DNA from 2 places in the Priestia sp. 3CA3 genome. Region 2 is predicted to be linked to the other one. Evidence: riboswitches for the same ligand, from Rfam matches in the RefSeq annotation. Region 2 holds a riboswitch; the other holds the start of a gene.
What was found. Region 2 has a riboswitch for preQ1 ahead of AC1VNJ_RS21940 (QueT transporter family protein). Riboswitches for the same ligand answer to the same signal wherever they lie in the genome.
Positions count from the first base shown of each region.

Region 1 (9,677 bases), on a different contig from region 2:
ACGTCTCTCAGCGTATTTGGGCACCCACTAGAGGCGTAAAGTTAAATGAACTGATCAGTAACTTAACGAGCGAAGGAAAGCAGGCGGTGTTATCGGGAGTATTGGTCAAAGGCGACGTGAAAAAGGCAGGAGATATGTCGAGCATTTCCCGGACCAATCTGTCCACCCTGCTCAATTTTAAAGGATTAGGTGTCTTTCAAAATGATAAGCTGATCGGCTGGTTCAATGAAGACGAAAGTAAAGGATATAACTATATTACAGGAAATGTAAAAAGTACGTTAATTGTTATTCCATGCGAAGGAAAAGAAAAACAGCACGATATCATCGGAGTAGAAATGCTTCGAACGAACGTGAAGGTAACGGCTTCTATGAAAAACCATAAGCCTCATATTCACGTGGATTTAAAAGGTGAAGCAAACGTGGCAGATGTAGAGTGTCAAGTAAACTTACAGGACCCAGCTGTAATCAATATGCTCGAACGAAAAACAGCAGCGGACGTAAAAGAAAAAATGAATGACGCAGTGGAAAAAGCTCAAAAAGATTATAAAAGTGATATCTTCGGTTTTGGAGAAACGTTTTACAGACAAGATGTAAAGAGATGGTACAAAATGAAAAGAGACTGGAACAGAATTTACGCAGAAGATTTAACCGTCGATTTAGATGCCAAAGTTCAAATCCGTCGCTTAGGCACGTTAAATAACTCATATATGAAGCAAATGAAGCATTAAGGAGAAAGAAAATGGAGGGATTTATCGCCTTACTCGTACTTCTTGCTTATTTGACTAAAAAAATTATGATTAACTTCCGAAAGGAAAAGTATTACCGTGAAATCGTTGTCTATCTTTGTCTTATAGGTATGGGTTTATTCTTTTGGGGAGCCATTACACTCCGTAAAGAAGTACCTACGCCTCTGTACTTTTTAGAGGAACTCATTAAGCCTCTTACTAAAACCGTTCATCATCTGTTATTTACGTAAGCATGTAGGAGAGAAGGGGTGTATGATGCAAATAAAAGAATTTATTACTCCGAAACAACTTCTTTTTCTCATTTATTTTTTTTGTATCGGAAGCGCTATTTTGGCAGTTCCGGCTACGTTATTAGAAACGAATAGACAAAATGCCTGGGTATGTAGTGTGCTTGCTATTGGCTTTGCCCTTTTAATTGTTGCGGTGCTGTTATGGCTGATGCACCGTTACCCTCAGCAAACGTTCATTGAAATAGCTAAAAAAGCGCTAGGTCCTTACGCCGGAGCGTGTATGTCTCTTATTTACATTTTTTTTATGTTCATTCAATCTACGTTTTCCCTTCGAGATATCAGTACATTTATGACGACGCAAATTGTCCCTGAAACGCTGCCTACGTGGATTCATGCTCTTGTGATTTTAGCGGTTATATACGGAGGATATTTAGGCATTGAAGTGATAGCGAGAACCGCGGAAATCTTTTTACCGTGGATCGTCGTCCCTTTTTTATTGTTAATTTCGTTAAATATTCCTCAGATGAAACTGGATCGTCTTTACCCTTTGTTTGAATTCCGCATGGATGATTTAGTGTTAGGGACCACGTATTTCTTAGGAAATCCGTTTATGGAATTGATTTTTGTGCTAATGATTACGCCTCATATAAAAGATGGAAAAAAGGTAAAAAGAATGATTGTTATCGGCACTGTGGCATCGGGCTTGACGATTACGATTGCAGTTGCGGCTTGTATATTAGCTCTTGGCGCGAATATTGCATCAATGCACAGCTACCCAGTTTATTTATTAGGAAAAATGATTTCGTTAGGTGCAACGATACAGCATGTTGAAGTATTAGTAGCTATTATTTGGATGTTATCTATCTTTTTTAAAGTTGTCATTGTGTTCTATGCTATTCAGTTAAGTATCGCTCAATTATGTAATTTACGGGTGCGGAATTTTTTGAGCTTTCCTTTAGGTCTAATCATTACAGGCGTGGCGTATTACATTATTCCAAATACAGCATACTTCAATTATTTTGAAAAATATTACTGGCCGTTTTATTTATTTGTACTAAGCGTCTGTTTTCCGTTGTTATTTATTGCGCTTTCTTATATAAAGAGAAATAAGGCAGCTAAAGGTGATAGAAGCCAACAAACATAGCATTATTTATACGTATGTGGTATAGTATACGATGACAATTCAAGAAGAAACGCCGTACACGTTTGTATATGTACGGGAGAGGTTCGAAAACTCCCTCTATAAAAAACTAAGATCATCGTTGATGACAAAAGACACGGTTTTAGCGTGTCTTCTTTCACGTGCTTTTCTATCAACACGTCTTTTTGACGTGTATGCTGGCGAGGACGTGTATCTTAGTTGCTTTTTAGGGAGATTGCTGGAAAAGAGCAGTCTCTTTTTTGTGTTATAAAATTAGTCACAAAGGGAACGAACGGTTCAATAAAGTTTCTTCTTCTTTTGATTTCAATCAAAAAGGAGACGAACAATAATGATGAAAAATGAAAAAGCTATTGTTGTATTTAGCGGAGGTCAAGATAGTACAACATGTCTATTTTGGGCTTTGAAAAACTTTAAAGAAGTAGAAACGGTTACTTTCCAATACGGTCAGCGTCATAGTCAAGAGATAGAGGTAGCAAAAGCTATCGCAGCTGATTTAGGTGTGAAGCATACCGTCCTAGATATGTCACTTTTAAATCAATTAGCACCAAATGCCTTAACGCGAGATGATATTGAAATTGAGCAAAAAGAAGGAGAGTTGCCTACAACGTTTGTGGATGGCCGCAATCTGTTATTTTTATCATTTGCTGCCGTACTGGCTAAAAACAGCGGAGGCCGTCATATCGTAACAGGCGTTTGTGAAACTGATTTTTCGGGATATCCAGACTGTCGAGACGTATTTGTGAAATCGTTAAACGTCACGCTTAATTTATCAATGGACTTCGAGTTTGTGATTCATACGCCGCTTATGTGGGTTGATAAAGCAGAAACGTGGGCGTTAGCGGATGAGCTAGGAGCGCTTGAATATGTGCGTGAAAAAACATTAACGTGCTACAACGGTATTGTTGCTGATGGGTGCGGCGAATGTCCCGCATGTCAATTGCGAAAACGCGGGTTAGATCAATACCTGCAAACAAAAGAAGGAGGAGAAAAATAATGCTGCAACAAATGTATCCTCAAGTCTTTCATGACTATGAATATGAATTGAACAAAGATATGCAGTTTGCTGCGGCACATTTTGTTCCTCATACAGAAGCAGGAAAATGCCGTCAAGTCCATGGACATACGTATTTTGTAAATTTAACTGTTGCCGGAGATACATTAGACGAAGCGGGCTTTTTAGTAAACTTTGCGCTATTGAAAAAAATTGTTTCTGGTCAATTTGATCATACATTATTGAACGATCATTCTATCTTTAACGAAGAAAATCCAAATGATTTTCCTACAACTGAAGTTGTTGCTCGTAAAATTTATGAGTTGGTTCAAGAATATCTAGACACACTACCAAATAAGCCTTCTTGCGTACAAGTATTCGTGCGGGAAACGCCGACAAGTTACGTAGTTTACCGCCCAAAGAAGGTGAAAAAACGTGGCTAATACAATTCCAGTACTTGAAATATTCGGCCCAACGATTCAAGGGGAAGGAATGGTTGTAGGACGTAAGACGATGTTTGTTCGTACCGCCGGATGTGATTATTCCTGCAGCTGGTGTGATTCAGCTTTTACATGGGATGGATCAGCTAAAAACGATATTCGTCAGCTAACAGCAGAACAAATTTGGACGGAGCTTAAAGAAATTGGAGGAGAGTGCTTTGATCACGTCACCATTTCTGGAGGAAACCCTGCGCTTATCAAGGCGATTGGTTCACTTGTAGAGCTTTTGCACAGTCATGGGGTAAAAGCAGCTCTTGAAACACAGGGAAGCCGTTATCAGGATTGGTTCCTAAAGATCGATGATTTAACGATTTCTCCTAAGCCTCCAAGTTCATTAATGAAAACAAATTTCTCCGTATTAGACGATATTATAGAGACATTAATAAAGGAAAAACGCATGGCGCACATAAGCATAAAAGTCGTTGTATTTAATGATGAGGACTTTGAGTATGCAGCGTCTGTTCATGAACGTTATCCTGAGGTTCCATTTTTTGTTCAAGTAGGCAACGAGGACTTAACGACAATCGATAATGCGTCGTTAACACAAGAATTGCTTAAAAAGTATGAGTGGTTAATCGACAAGGCAGTGGCAGCTAAAAACATGAACGATGTAAGAGTTCTGCCGCAGGTTCACGCCCTTGTTTGGGGAAATAAACGAGGCGTGTAAGCGCATAGCAAAAAATTTACAAAGAAAAATAAAAACAGATATATACAAAATAAAAAAACGCTGTTAGAATGACAATCGTAGAAAGAGAGGAAATGCAAATGAGCGGTCGAAAAGATGAAGAATTAGAAGGTGTATCACTCCTTGGAAATCAAGGAACAAACTATTTGTTTGAATATGCACCAGAGATTCTAGAAGCATTTGATAACAAACATCCAAATCGTGATTATTTTGTGAAATTTAACTGTCCGGAATTTACGAGCTTATGTCCAAAAACGGGTCAGCCGGATTTCGCAACCATTTATATTAGTTACATTCCAGATGAAAAAATGGTGGAAAGCAAGTCGTTAAAGCTTTATTTGTTCAGCTTCCGTAACCATGGAGATTTCCATGAAGACTGTATGAATATTATTATGAATGACTTAATTAAACTGATGAATCCAAGATATATTGAAGTATGGGGAAAATTCACACCACGCGGCGGGATTTCAATTGATCCATATACAAACTATGGCCGTCCTGGTACGAAGTATGAAGAAATGGCTAATTATCGCCTGATGAATCATGATTTATACCCAGAAACAATTGATAATCGTTAATTCGAACAAACAGGTTGTGTATGCAACCTGTTTTCCATTGCAAAAACAACAGATGAGAAGGTGAAAGAATGTCACAGAGATCAGCATTAGTATTAGGTGCAAGCGGACTTGTTGGTCAAGAACTTTTAAAAATGTTATTAAGCAACAGCTTATATAACCATGTGACAGTGTTTGTTCGAAAAAAGCTACCAATCGAACACACAAAGCTACGTCAGCTTGAAATTGATTTTTCAGAGCTTGATAAGCACGAAGAATGCTTTGCAGTTGATGATGTATATTGCTGTTTAGGCACGACAATGAAAAAAGCAAAAACAAAAGCGAAATTCATTAAAGTTGACTACGAATTTCCTTTAAAAGCGGCTAAATGTGCAGAAAAATATCGCTGCAAAAACTTTTTAACGATTACAGCAATTGGTGCTGATCTTCGTTCGCCATTCTTTTACAGTAAAGTAAAGGGGCAAGTAGAAGAAGATATCGCAAGCTTGTATATCCGTTCTACTCACTTTTTCCGCCCATCGTTATTATTAGGCAAGCGCCAAGAGTTTCGCCTATTTGAAAAGCTTGGGGGATACACGTTAAAGTCGTGTTCATTTTGCCTTGTAGGAAAGTGGAGAAAATATCGTCCAATTAAAGCGTATAACGTAGCCAAATCCATGATGAAAGCTGCACTTGAAGATAAATGTGGTGTTCATGTACATGAAAGCCAAGACATCTATACAGGTGAATGCTATTATTCGTTTACCAACGGCAAACGCGTGTTATCAAAATAAAAAAAGCCTCTTCATAAGAAGAGGCTTTTTTCTATCTTCCGTCAGCATCCGCGTTCCCATCACCATCACCATCGTGATCGTGATTAGAAGCAGATTCACTCCAGCTTGTGTAGGAGTTAGAATCTTCTTCGGCATAATTCATGGGTTCAGCGGATGTTTTTTTATTTGAAGTTTGCTTGCGTTTAAAAACGAACTGCACGATGAAAAAAAGAATGACAATAAGTGCAACGATAAACAATACAGTATCAAACATGCTAGTAATTCCTTTCAGTAAGTAGGTAGTAGTAGCTTGTTCTTATTGTCACACGAAAATAAGACCCTTTCAAGAAAAAATGGGGCCTGGTTTTGTTTCTTTAAGGAAACTTTTTTTATCTTAGCCATATATTATTGTATGAAGAAACATTTTAGAAAAGAGGGAGTACAGTGAAAAAAAGTTCGAAGGATGTTAAGGTTCAACAGTATATTTATCTCATGTATAAGCTGGGAATTATTACAGAAGAACAAAAGAATCAGTTCTTTCAAAACCACTAAAAAAGCAACCGTTTTTGCGTTCCGGTTGCTTTTTCCCTTTACATAGCGGGATTAATAATCGTGTAGTTTTTGTGATTGACAACAGTTCGCTGTTCTAAGTCTAAATCCCGGTAGTTTGTCATGTAAGTCAAATCAACAATCACGGAGTTTTCATTTACTTTTTCGACAATGCCCTGTAAGCCATTTTTAAATTCTATCAAGTTTCCTACCTCTGCTATTTTCATCATTCATCGCTCCTTTGTTTTAAATTAGTTCATTATTAATTTTTTAAATAATTTTAATTTTGAAAATAGTAAAACTAGTTAGCGTTTTCTTTTTTTACAATTTTGCCTTAAAACTGGGAATTAGTAAAGGGTTTTTTGAAAAAATATAAAATAAAATTGAAAAAACAAGTAAAATGTGCTGAGGAATAAAAGGAATTGGTAGCTTTAACGAAAGAGAGAAGCAACACAGTTCCATCTTTGTTCATCTTTCGTTATAATAAACGAGGTATAATCTTGTCATAAATTATAAGAATTAGAAGGTGTAGAAATTGAAAGATACTGGACTCGTGCTCGAAGGAGGCGGTATGAGAGGCCTTTATACAACCGGAGTTTTAGATTACTTTATGGAAAGAAATCTGTACCTTCCGTATGTAATTGGCGTTTCAGCCGGCGCTTGTCATGCCACTTCTTATTTATCTAGACAAATAGGAAGAAGTCGCAAAGCTAATTTAGATTTTTTAGAGGATCCTCGCTACTTGTCGTGGAAAAATTATTTTAAAACAAAAGAGATATTTGGAATGGATTTCGTTTTTGATGAAATTCCTAATCAGCTTCTTCCATTTGACTTTGAGGCATTTGCTGAGCGTACAGAGAAGCTTGTAGTAGGAGCAACGGACTGCGTGACGGGAGAACCCGTTTATTTTGATGAGTATGATCGGGATATTTTGACAGCGGTTCGCGCTTCTAGTTCCCTTCCATTTTTAGCACCTGTCGTTACATATAAAGGAAAAGAGCTGTTAGATGGAGGAATCAGTGATCCGATTCCAATCAAAAAAGCAGTGCAGGATGGATATAGAAAAAATATTGTTGTGCTAACGCGAAACGAAGGATATCGAAAAAAGAAATCAAATATGCTTTGGTTATTGAAGCGCAAATATCGTCATTATGATGGGCTGACTCGTGCGCTTGAGAACCGCTATAAATTGTATAATGAAACATTGTCATATATTGAAGAGCAGGAAAGACAGGGGAATATCTTTGTGATTCGTCCGCAATCCCCTCTTGTAGTAGGGCGAATTGAGAAGAATCGTGAGCGTCTCGACGCTCTTTATAACCAAGGATATAAAGAAGCTGAAGCTCAATTTGCGTCTCTGCAAAATTGGCTGAACAGCTAAAAACGAGGTGGAACTGAATGGATGAACAAACAGTAATCAATATGTTAAATGAGTTAAGTGAAGGAAAAGTAACCGAAATTAAAGTTAAAAAAGAAGACTTTCTTGCTTTTCGCCCTTTTTTAGTAAATCGCCCTGATTTCAAACATTTTCGTGGAATCGCCGGACGCGGAGGCGATTTTACCTATACGTATCTAGAAATTCCTAGGAGTTAAACGAAATGATGGCATTATTTGATTATGCCTTATATAATGGATGTATGAGCCTGTACAGTAGAGAATATACTGTTACAAGTGCTTGTGCGTTTATTTAGTAACGTATAGTAAGAGCGAATAAACGTGTTTAGTTATAGGAGGGATATTATGGATGAGTTTCGAAAAAGTACAGCACCTTTTTATTTTGCAGATCATATATGGAAAGATAAAAATGGAATGACGACTTATGGGATGCTGTTAACGAACCGGCCCGAAGATGACGGGGACTATGACCTCCATTCGTTATTAGAAGAAGCATATGTAGATCATAAAAAAATTCTAATTACTACTGTTTACGACAACAGTGAACAGCAGTTGACCGGATACGTGATACATTTATCAGATGATCAAGACGTTTTTACGTTTATGGATGATACGGGTGCTAAACTAGTGATTGATTTCTATGATGTTGTAGAAATTGAGATCGAAGATTAAAAAGAGCTGAATGTTGATTACAACATTCAGCTCTTTTGTGTAAAAGTAGATGAATTTAAATGTTTATCATAAGAATTATAAGGGAAAAACGAATGAAGAAATTTCTGATTAAACTGAAATAAGGCGGGAAAATATACCTGTATTTTAGAAAAATTACCGTGATTATGACAAAAAATAAGGTACAATGTCATATTTGTGTTCCGAACGTAATTTTGTTCATCAAACTTAAAGAAATGTAATTGAATCGTTCGGTGAAACCCCCATATAGCTATGATAGAGTAATACCATACGAAATTTCAGGAGGTATTACCTATGAAACATAGTTATATGAAATCAATGGTAGTAGCTTGTTTAGCTACTCTTTCATTTATAGGTTTTAATGCAACAGCTACGGCTGCAACTAATTATAAAGTAGTCAAAGGCGATAGTCTTTGGAAGTTAGGTAAAAGATATAGTGTAACAATTGACGATATTAAAAAATTAAATAATCGTCAAGGAGATATGATTTATATTGGTGAAACATTAGCTATTCCGAGTAAGACAAAAGTGCTGGCTGCTGAAACAACGGAACCTTCAACGGCAGAACCTGCTAATACGGCTAAGCCAGAACCAAAACCAGAAGCCAAACCTGCAGACCAGGAAACCCCTGCAGTTTCGATTTCAGCAAGTGAAAAAGATTTATTAGCTCGCTTAGTAGAAGCTGAAGCAAAAGGCGAATCGTATGAAGGAAAAGTAGGAGTAGCAACAGTGGTGTTAAACCGTGTAGATTCTCCGAAGTTTCCAGATACGGTAACAGGAGTGATTAAACAGGTTGTCGGAAAAGCATACGCTTTTTCACCGGTCCAAAATGGATCAATTAACAAACCTGCTTCAGAAGATTCGAAAAAAGCAGTAGAACAAGCATTGACTAGAAAAGATCGTTTAGACGATTCTATTTACTTTTATAATCCAAAAACAGCTACCGATAACTGGATTCGTTCACGTGCTGTAATTAAAACAATTGATCATCACGTGTTTGCTAAATAAAAAAGAGGCTGCAACAAAAGTATTTTAGACGAAGTGAAAAACGAACCATTGATCACATGTTGATCAATGGTTCGTTTTTTTTTTGATGGTGAATATAGTTTTATCTGTCTCGTTCCTTCTAGCAGTTGATTGGATTCATTTCGTTATGTGTCAACCTCTTTTTTTAGTCTAAAAAAATATCTCGTTCCAAACTGCCTTCAGAACCCGTTAAAACTAGACCAATATCGGTATCAGCTTCTAAGTTCTGAACGATGGTAAAAGGCACTTTATGTTGGTTAGCCACTTGAATATAAGGGGAGAGGTATGAATAAGACAAAGAGCCATTTAAAAACAAATGACCGTCTTTCACTTTTTTTAAAAGAGGCTTTATTTTTGCTGCATCCTTTTTCATGAC
Region 1 covers NZ_JBXENJ010000005.1:201,200-210,876, forward strand. The annotation lists gene AC1VNJ_RS15155 (Ger(x)C family spore germination protein) at 1-728, shown strand, start outside; gene AC1VNJ_RS15160 (hypothetical protein) at 740-976, shown strand; gene AC1VNJ_RS15165 (GerAB/ArcD/ProY family transporter) at 999-2,120, shown strand; PreQ1 riboswitch class I at 2,193-2,236, shown strand; gene queC (7-cyano-7-deazaguanine synthase QueC) at 2,467-3,132, shown strand; gene queD (6-carboxytetrahydropterin synthase QueD) at 3,132-3,572, shown strand; gene queE (7-carboxy-7-deazaguanine synthase QueE) at 3,565-4,296, shown strand; gene queF (preQ(1) synthase) at 4,395-4,892, shown strand; gene AC1VNJ_RS15190 (NAD(P)H-binding protein) at 4,961-5,662, shown strand; gene AC1VNJ_RS15195 (hypothetical protein) at 5,694-5,915, opposite strand; gene AC1VNJ_RS15200 (YkvS family protein) at 6,232-6,417, opposite strand; gene AC1VNJ_RS15205 (patatin-like phospholipase family protein) at 6,726-7,571, shown strand; gene AC1VNJ_RS15210 (hypothetical protein) at 7,589-7,783, shown strand; gene AC1VNJ_RS15215 (hypothetical protein) at 7,931-8,257, shown strand; gene AC1VNJ_RS15220 (cell wall hydrolase) at 8,570-9,283, shown strand; gene AC1VNJ_RS15225 (YueI family protein) at 9,447-9,677, opposite strand, start outside.
Region 1: it holds a riboswitch for preQ1, as region 2 does, so the genes downstream of both, queC (7-cyano-7-deazaguanine synthase QueC) here and AC1VNJ_RS21940 (QueT transporter family protein) in region 2, are expected to answer to the same signal.

Region 2 (9,677 bases):
GCTTTCGCCGTCGTTTCGTTCCTGCTCGCTCTTACGTTAAAGAAAAAAGACCAGCAGCTCGAAACGCAATAAATAAGAAACTGATAAGAGCTGCTCATAATTTGAGCAGCTCTTGTTACATGCAGAATTTATATTACAAATGTAAAAGCAATCATAGATACTATTAAAACAAGGATAACAATACTTTTCTTTTTTTCTGTCTTCCATGCTTCAACAGCGCCCACGATACCACCAATAGCTAAAATAAAAGTACCTATAACGTGGAGAGGCAGCAGAGATAATACTCTACCTAAACTCGCCATCACTCCTCCAATCAATATAAATCCTGTTGTTACAATAGATTTTAAAGATATTAAGTCTCGTATCGCTTCTTTTTTTTCAGTTTTACTCAGTTTAAAGTACTCTATTATACTAAAAACAGCGGGTGTTCCCCATAAAATAAAAAAGCTAATCAATCTATCCGTGTCTACACTCACTGTTCATTCACCGCCTTTATCAATCCCTTACGCTCAGTTCCACTATTTAACAAATAGTTATATATTATTCTTGCTTCAAGGATCCTCCAAAAGAAAATTGATGGTAATCATCAAGCTTATTCCAATATCCTATGCACTTTACGTCAGGCTCATCAATAGCTAACGCTTCTTTATTAATTCCTTTATAAGGAAGAAATGCAGTCAACTTTACCTTTTGTTTTGGCTTAATATTTAACTTATTGCCTTCTGCTAACACCTTAAATTTATTTTCAGAATAACCGTTTTTTATTTTTAAAGGATAGGATAAAAAGACATTGTTTTGTTTGATGGTCAAATCGCTCTTGTTTACGAATTCCAATTCATACGAAATCCCTTGCTTCATCTTTTGTTCTTTGATGACGTTAATATGGATCTTTTCTAGTTCTCTTAAAGGAACGTTGTCTTCTTCTTTTGAACACCCGGCAAATAAGATAGCTAACACTAATAAAACAAGAATTCCTAACTTTCTATTCAAAAAATAATCCCCTCTCTCGTAACAAAGATTATTTTACAATTATATCTCAAAAAAGTTATTTAATGGTAAAAATACACAATTAAAAAAGCAAACCTTGTCGGTCTGCTTTTTTAATTGCTACGCATAGGTAATGTGTTGTTGTGCGAAAAACTTTTCGATAAGGAGTTTGCCAACTATATGTATATCGTAACAAAAGAAAAAAGAACGCGCTGTGAGATTTGTCACTTCTTCTTTCAAAATAATCTAATTGAATACTCGCTATTGCGTTACGCAAAAAGAGCAGAACGCAATAGCGACCTGCTCTTTTTACATGCTAGATATGGGTAATTTGTCCATGCGTGAAAAGCTCTTCAATAATAAGGGGTTTATCACTACACTTATAGAATAACAAAGATAAAAAGATGCGGCTGTGAGATTTATCACAGCCGCATCTTTTTATCCAACTAACTTATTAAATTGTACACGTTTATTAATGGCCGCCATAATTGGTGCTCCAACAAGCATAACCACAAACTCACCAACAGCTGTTGTTAACCATGTAAAGAAAAATGGTAAATCAAATGCTAGGTGCAGTTCAAACGCAATAATAAACATCGTAAACGTAAACACAAGTGTATTAATAAGCATACGAGCCCACATATTTTTAATGTAGCGCATAGAAAAAATGGTAATGAGTAATGATAGTACAGATTGTCCTACCCCAAACACCAGATCATAAGCGACCATTGGTGAAAAAAACAAATTCGTCAGAAATACCCCTAGTACAATGCCGTACACGTACTTTTTATTAAATACAATCAAATGATTGAACATTTCTGATATACGAAATTGGATATTGGTGAAGCCAAACGGCTGAATTAACATGCTAACAGCAATATACATAGCTGCTAAAAGACCGTTGACGCAAAGTGTTCTTATATTCATCTTACTATTCTCTCCTTAGTTTTTTAACGTGGGATGGTTACGAACCACGTAAACACTCAAAGAATCATACAGCAAGCTTAAGCTTTCGTCAATCTAGCTGTTTGCAAACTACTGCTGCTTTCATGTCTTCCATATTGACTGCTCTTTTTTCTTACTTTTCTTTAGTATAAAATAGAAGACGTATCCGTATACATAGGTGACATAAAGTAGTTAACCCTTTTGATTTGAAATACGAAAGGATTTGTAGCGATGTTAGATAATACAGATAAGCGCATACTAGAAGAGCTATCAAAAAATGGACGTATGAAGATGAAAGAATTAGGAGAAAAAGTGCATTTAACCGGACAAGCCGCTTCTGCTAGAGTATTAAAGTTAGAAGATGAAGGCATTATCAAAGGCTATACAATTAACATTGATGAACGAAAACTTGGCTACACCGTCCATGCATTTTTAAATATCTATACGCAGAGCATTCATCACCACCCCTACCTTACATTTGTAGAAAGTCAGAAGAAGTACGTCATCAACAACTTTAAAATCAGCGGCGATGGCTGCTACTTACTAGAATGCAAATTTCATTCAAATGAAGAACTAAATGCTTTTTTGACAGAGCTAAATCAGCATGTGAATTACAAACTTTCAATCGTCATTAACAAATAAATTTTTTAAAAAAATAAAGGTATATTAGTTTATGAGAATGGTAATCCTAATAACGTATTCCCCCTATTCCAATAAATTTGAAAATCCTTTGCGCCGTCGCAAAGGATTCTTTTTTTATGTAGGAAACCGCCTTCTATTTTTTGAAAAGTTGAACATCTCTCATAGCGTTGACATAGCGGTCAGAGGTTTATATAATCGGTGACATCGAAGCATAGAAAAGCAGACTCAAGACATTATACACGTATCGTAATTCTTCGTCTTAGAAGTTGATCAGTTTTATAACTAGACAATTTCTAAGACGTTTTTTATTTTATCATTTGTGAAACACTAGTAAAAACAAGATTACACATGAAAATATCCTAATAATCAGGGAGGTCTGCATATTGAAAACAATCTATAAAGACATCATTTTAATTATTGCCGGAGCGCTTTTAGTTGCTGCATCCATTGATTTTTTCGTCATTCCAAATAAATTAGGTGACGGAAGTACGGTTGGTATTGCTCTTGTTTTATATTATTTATTTCATATCCCTACAAGTATCAGCACATTTCTTGTGAACCTTGTATTCATTTCCTTAGCTTATAAATTTCTAACTAAAAAAACGATTCTCTATACGATTCTAGGAGCTGTCATGACGTCCGTTTTCTTAGGTCTGGTCAGCTATATTCCTTTTCACGTTCACGACATGATTTTAGGAATTGTATTCGGGGCTTTACTAATGGGAACAGGACTGGCACTCATTTTTATCGCGGATGGATCTACCGGCGGCACAACTCTTTTAGCTTATTTATTAAACTACACAAAAGGCTACAATATCTCGAAAAGCATGTTCTACATGGACAGCGTCATTATTTTAGCATCGGTTTTTGCTATTGGCGTCAACAATACCCTCTATACTTTTATATTCGTCTATCTTTGTGCTAAAATCGTCGATGTTGTTATCGAAGGTTTCCACAACAAAAAAGCAATGACGATTATGTCTGATCAGTACAAAGACATTGCGCAAGTGATCACCAGTGAATTTGGAAATGCAGCTACCATCTTTTATGGATATGGCTACTACGCCAACAAAGATAAACGCATTATCTACGTTGTTATTAAAAAGAACGAGTTATTAAAAATTAAAAAGAAAATCCAGCAAATTGACCCGAATTCTTTTATTGTCATCCACGAAGTAAAAGAAGTTGTCGGCGGAAAATTTGGATTTATCGGCAATTCGCCTCATGAAACAAAAGCCGCTGCTAAATAAAAAAATCCACCTCTTGGTGGATTTTTTTATGAAAAAACCGTTAAGAAAAACGAAAAGATCCCTGCTAAAAAGTAAACTGACCCTAACGCAATTGCTCCTGTAAAGACCGTAAATACACTTAATCCGATAGCCACCTTCATTTTCATCCACATCCCTTTTTAGATTAGTAGTATAAGTATGTCCAAGAATAGAAGATTTATAACTATGCCACCCTATTTATTTCATATATCGATGCAACAATTGTCTATTCAACGTGTTCTAAAACCACCCCTGACGACATAACGTATAGGAAGGATTTCATATATACATCTTTGTATCACACATATCATATGAAATTAGGTGAGATAAAATGGTGGCTGTCCACTTTTTTGAAAACAGAAAGCTTCTATTAAGCCAGCTGAGGGAAAACATTCCTTCTACGGGTGATGATTTAAAGATTAAAGGACGAAAAGGAACCGTCGTGCTTGTGAATGACATCGATGAAAAAAATGTTCACGTGGAAGTTGCTTTAGAAAAAGTAGTGAAAAAGAACTTAGCGTTAGATAATGCTAAAAAGAAAAGGAGATAAGCGGCTACGCTTATCTCCTTTTTTTTGATTGACATACGATCTCTTGCTTCTGTTTAGAAAAAAAAGAGACTCCTAAAAAAGGAATCTGCCAAAAAGAGCGATATCATCGCCTGAATATTAATACAAGCTATACTTTAACATATAAAAACAAATTTTACAAAAATAAACTATTATTTTACGCATAATTATTTTTTTATTCGAGGTTTTTCAACATGTGAAACTCATTTTGTATAAAGAGTTTTATTTATTTTTCAGGCCAAATTTTTGCATCCGGCTCTAATAACCACTTATGCTCTTCTTCCATAATACGGTCTGTCCATGGATTATTGTCAAGATGGCGAATCATCCAGCAGAAGTACATCGCATAGCCGGGAGCCGTTGCTTGAGGATGATCTAATTCACCTGGAATTGTAATAAAACTATTATCAACTACACGGTATGCATCTTCTCCAACCATTGCACAGCCAAATCCTTGCGGCTTGTCAAAACGATAGTAATATACTTCAGGCTGATCATGATGATGAGGCGGATAGCTCGACCATCTTCCTGGATAAGAAATAACTTCTCCAATAACAAGGTTAGAATAAGGAGCGTTATTATAATCAAAGATTGTCCGAATGACACGCTGAGCGGTACCTTCCCATACTCCTTCACCAGCTGCTGTATTTTGACAGTCTTCAGGCGTATATAATTTTGATGAAAATTCTTTTTCATTATCCGTTTTTTGAACTAGTACTTCACTATTGGCAAGCGCGGTAATTTTAACCTCCACATTTTTCGAAACGTGCAAACACCAAGGCTCTTCTTCAAAAAGAGACTCACGCTGAATTTCTTTGGAATGTCCTTCCCACTCTAGCTTTACCTTTCCTTCTAGTAAAAGAATAGCCGTTTCATTGCTGCTGTCTAGTAAAGTTTCCTCTTTTCCTTGAGACATATTATAAATCCCAATATCCATCAGCATATCTTTGTGCTGACCGGCCATTTCTGTAAGTACGTTGTATCCTTTATTTAATTCACCTGATTTACCTAGCATGTTTAACTTCCTCCTTTATGTAGTAGCACAATCAGAATTTACTAATCACTCATTTTTTCTTCATAGACTTTATACATTCTTTTGAATATGTGACTGTGAAGAGTTTTTATTAACAGCAATACTCTTGATTGTATTCAATTATTTGCAGATGCTGTGGCGTTTCTTCGTAACGGAGCCGTCGATTTCCGGACAATCAATTTCGGCTCAAGAAGTAAATGTTCTTTATGCATCGTTGAGTATTCCATTTCTCTAACCAGCAAATCCACTACGTTTACAGCCATTTCTTTTGTCGGTTGTGCTACCGTCGTCAACATGGGCGTGATGGTAGTAGAAAGAACGGTATTATCAAAGCCAATCACTGATAAGTCATTCGGCACATCAATGTTGAATTCTTTTGCCGCTTGTATGACGCCAATAGCCAGTAAATCGTTACAAGCAAAAATAGCCGTCACTTTCTCCTTCATTAAAAAAATTTGCTTAGCACTTTCATATCCTTTTTGAATACTTGCTTCGGTCGTAATAACGTGCTGAGGTAACACAGTGATTCCATTTTCTTGCATGGCATCTCGAAAAGCATCTAAACGGGCGTGATTACTTTTTGCATTTTCTGTAATAATCGCAATTTTTTTATGATGCAAAGATAGCAAATAATCAGTCGCCAAATAGCTTCCCTTATAGTCATCCACTGTCACTGTATTAACAGATATGTGAGGGATTTCTGAAGCAATAACGCTAATGGGTATATCTTGCTTCAGCATATTTTTTAAAAGATTAGCATTGCGAAAAGCAGATGCTACAATTAAACCGTCGATTCTCTGACGAATTAACAGCGATAGATATTTTTTCTCTTTTTCCGCATCGTTATCGGTATTACACATTACAACATGGAAACCTCGCTCATGACTTCGGTCTTCTATGCTTCTTGCCAAATCGGCAAAAAAAGGGTTGGAGATGTCGGGTACGAGAAGCCCAATCGTTTTAGTAGGCTTTCCTGTTAAAGCAGATGCTACGACGCTTGGATGGTAATTCAACTGCCCCATAACCTCAATTACTTTTTGTCTTGTTCTTTCACTAATGTGACCGGTTTGATTGATAACTTTTGATACGGTGGAAATTGATACACCTGCTTCTTCAGCCACACTATAGATGGTTGGCTTCATTTCATCTCCTCCTTTCCTTTCATAAACATATAAAAGGCGTAAAACCTTTTACAATAGAAATTAAAGACCGCTTTTTTCTTTAATAAAGTTTCTTGCTTTTAACGCATATTCAAAAGGATTAGCAAGCGCTGGATCCTGTTCTGCTTCTACGACAAACCAGCCGTTATAATCAGAAGCGGCAAGCGTAGTAAATACTTCATCAAATTCAATAACTCCGTCGCCTGGAACAGTAAAGGCTCCTTCTTTTACCGCTTGCAAGAAGCTCAGGTCTTGTTGTTTGACTCGATCAACTACTTCTTGGCGAATATCTTTCAAATGAACATGTTTAATACGATGAAGATATTTTTTTAAGATATAAAGAGGTTCTTCGCCTGAAAAAACAAGATGACCGGTATCAAATAGGAGCGAAACAAGCTCTGGATTGGTAAGCTCCATTAGCTGCTCAATTTCTTCTGTTGTTTGGACGCCTGTTCCCATGTGATGATGATAGACAATATGCATATCTTTCTCTCTTGCTAGTTTCCCAAGATAGTGCAGGCCTTCTATAAGGCTGCTCCACTCTGTTGGCGTGAACACGGGCTTTTCTTTGAATAAAGGTACATCCATCATCCCTTGAATGCTGTGTCCTTGTTCAGATACAACAATTACTTTTGCTCCCATTTCGTATAAAAAATCGCGATGTTCAATAAATGGCGTCACCGTTTCTTCCAGCGGCTTTGTCGTTAAAAATGTACTAAACCATGCGCTTGCAATTTCTAAATTCCGAAGTGATAATGCCTTCCTTAAGATCGAAACATTTCGCGGATATTTGTTTCCTACCTCACTTCCTTTAAAACCTGTTAAAGCCACCTCACTGATACACTGTTCAAATGTATTTTCAGCTCCTAGTTCAGGCATGTCATCATTTGTCCAAGCGATTGGAGCAATCCCCAGTTTGACCGTGTTTTCCTTGAACATGTCTTCCTCTCCCCTATATCAAATTGAAAACGCTATTATATTCACCGAATGTTTCCCCTCAACATCGGCCATTTCTCTTGCTTGTTAATAACCTCTGGCCATTTCAAGATTTTTCACTTTATCCTTATAGGCTTCTTGTACATGGTGATTTTCAGATACCTCTGCTACTCCTACATGCCACCACGATTCATAACCGTTTGTCATAGTTTTGGGTAGCACTTTAATATCAATTAATGTAGAAGTCTCTTGTTTTTGTGCATCTTCCATTGCCGTTTTTAGTTCTTCAAGAGAGCTTACACGATATGTTTTTACACCGTAGCCTGCGGCGCTGGCTGCAAAATCAATTTTCATCACGTTTCCGTTTAATTTTCCTGTTTCATCGTTTCGATAGCGAAACTCTGTTCCAAAACTCCCCATTCCATTTGACATTTGAAGATTATTAATACATCCAAATCCGGAGTTATCAAACAGTAAAATATTTATCTTTTTTCTTTCTTGAAGGCTTGTAATGAGCTCTGAATGCAGCATTTGATAGCTTCCATCTCCAACCATCGCATACACTTCTTTAGCTGGTTCAGCCAGCTTAACTCCAAGTGCACCTGATACTTCATATCCCATACATGAATATCCATATTCCATATGATAGGTATTGGGTTTATTAGACTTCCACATTCTCTGTAAGTCACCTGGAAGACTTCCAGCTGCACCAACAATGACGGAGTTGTCATCAAGGAGCTTATTCACCTCTCCAATTACTTCTGTTTGCGTTAATTGAGTACCAAGTGATTCTGCATATTCAGCTAAGCTTTCATCTAAATGACCTTTTATTTCTGGAATGAAATCTGCCCCTGTAAAACGTATGCTATGTAGACGCTCTAATTCTGCTTCCCATGCGTCTTTTGCACTTGCAATTTCTGTCGTGTAACCAGACTGATAGCCAATTGACATGAGCTCTTTCCTAAGAGCAAACAACCCTTCTTTTGCATCAGCTACAAGCTTCACGGCATCCAGTTTATTTGCATGAAATTCAGACGTGTTAATAGTAAGAAATTGCACGTCGGGATGTTGAAAAAGCTGTTTAGATGCTGTTGTAAAATCAGTAAATCGAGTGCCTACTCCAATTACTAAATCCGCATCTTTAGCGATTGTATTAGCAGCTGAGTTTCCTGTTACACCTATTCCGCCAAGATTATAGCGATAGTCGCTTTCAACGGCACTTTTCCCAGCTTGAGTTTCTCCAAATGGAATATGGAACTCACTAGCAAATTGTTTTAACTCTTTTGCAGCTTCTGAATACCGAACGCCTCCTCCGCAAATGATGATTGGCTTTTTCTTTGTTTTTATTGCTTGAATTGCATCTGCTAGACTGTCCCTAGTCGGAAGGCGACGCTCAATGCGGTGAACGCGCTTTTGGAAGAAATAAGCTGGAAAGTCCCATGCTTCTCCCTGCACATCTTGAGGCAAACAAATAGTTACAGCTCCCGTATCTGCAGGATTCGTTAACACACGTATCGCATTAATCATAGCTGTCATCAATTGTTCAGGGCGGCTTACGCGATCCCAGTACTTACTCACTGGACGGAAAGCATCGTTTGTAGAAATAGATAAATCATATGTCTGTTCAATTTGCTGCAAAACAGGATCAGGCTGTCTAGTTGCAAATACATCGCCGGGAAGCAACAAAACTGGAATGTTATTAGCTGAAGCTGTTGCTGCCGTTGTAACCATATTTGCCGAACCTGGTCCTACTGAAGATGTGCAAGCCATAATCTGCTTTCGATGTTTTTGTTTTGCAAAAGCCATCGCTGCATTGGCCATTCCTTGTTCATTACGTCCTTGATATACATCTAGATTTCCTGGGTCTTCTTCCAAAGCTTGCCCAAGACCTACTACATTTCCGTGCCCGAAAATTGTAAAAATCCCTTTAATAAACTGATGCTGCTTTCCATCAAATTCAACATACTGCTGATTTAAAAACTTCACTAATGCTTGTGCCGTCGTCATTCTAACTGTTTCCATGCTTCTTTCTCCCTTCTAATACTAGATTGCGATTTTAAAAAAGGAAGCATAAGGAATATCTTTAATTCCTGATACCTCCTTTTAAAATGGAATGCGATTTTTAATGAATCACTTAC
Region 2 covers NZ_JBXENJ010000009.1:109,684-119,360, forward strand. The annotation lists gene AC1VNJ_RS21925 (DHA2 family efflux MFS transporter permease subunit) at 1-72, shown strand, start outside; gene AC1VNJ_RS21930 (hypothetical protein) at 129-476, opposite strand; gene AC1VNJ_RS21935 (hypothetical protein) at 541-990, opposite strand; gene AC1VNJ_RS21940 (QueT transporter family protein) at 1,426-1,914, opposite strand; PreQ1 riboswitch class I at 1,924-1,968, opposite strand; gene AC1VNJ_RS21945 (Lrp/AsnC family transcriptional regulator) at 2,164-2,574, shown strand; gene AC1VNJ_RS21950 (YitT family protein) at 2,958-3,824, shown strand; gene AC1VNJ_RS21955 (hypothetical protein) at 4,174-4,392, shown strand; gene AC1VNJ_RS21960 (5-deoxy-glucuronate isomerase) at 4,637-5,425, opposite strand; gene AC1VNJ_RS21965 (LacI family DNA-binding transcriptional regulator) at 5,560-6,585, opposite strand; gene iolE (myo-inosose-2 dehydratase) at 6,646-7,542, opposite strand; gene iolD (3D-(3,5/4)-trihydroxycyclohexane-1,2-dione acylhydrolase (decyclizing)) at 7,627-9,561, opposite strand; gene AC1VNJ_RS21980 (CoA-acylating methylmalonate-semialdehyde dehydrogenase) at 9,674-9,677, opposite strand, start outside.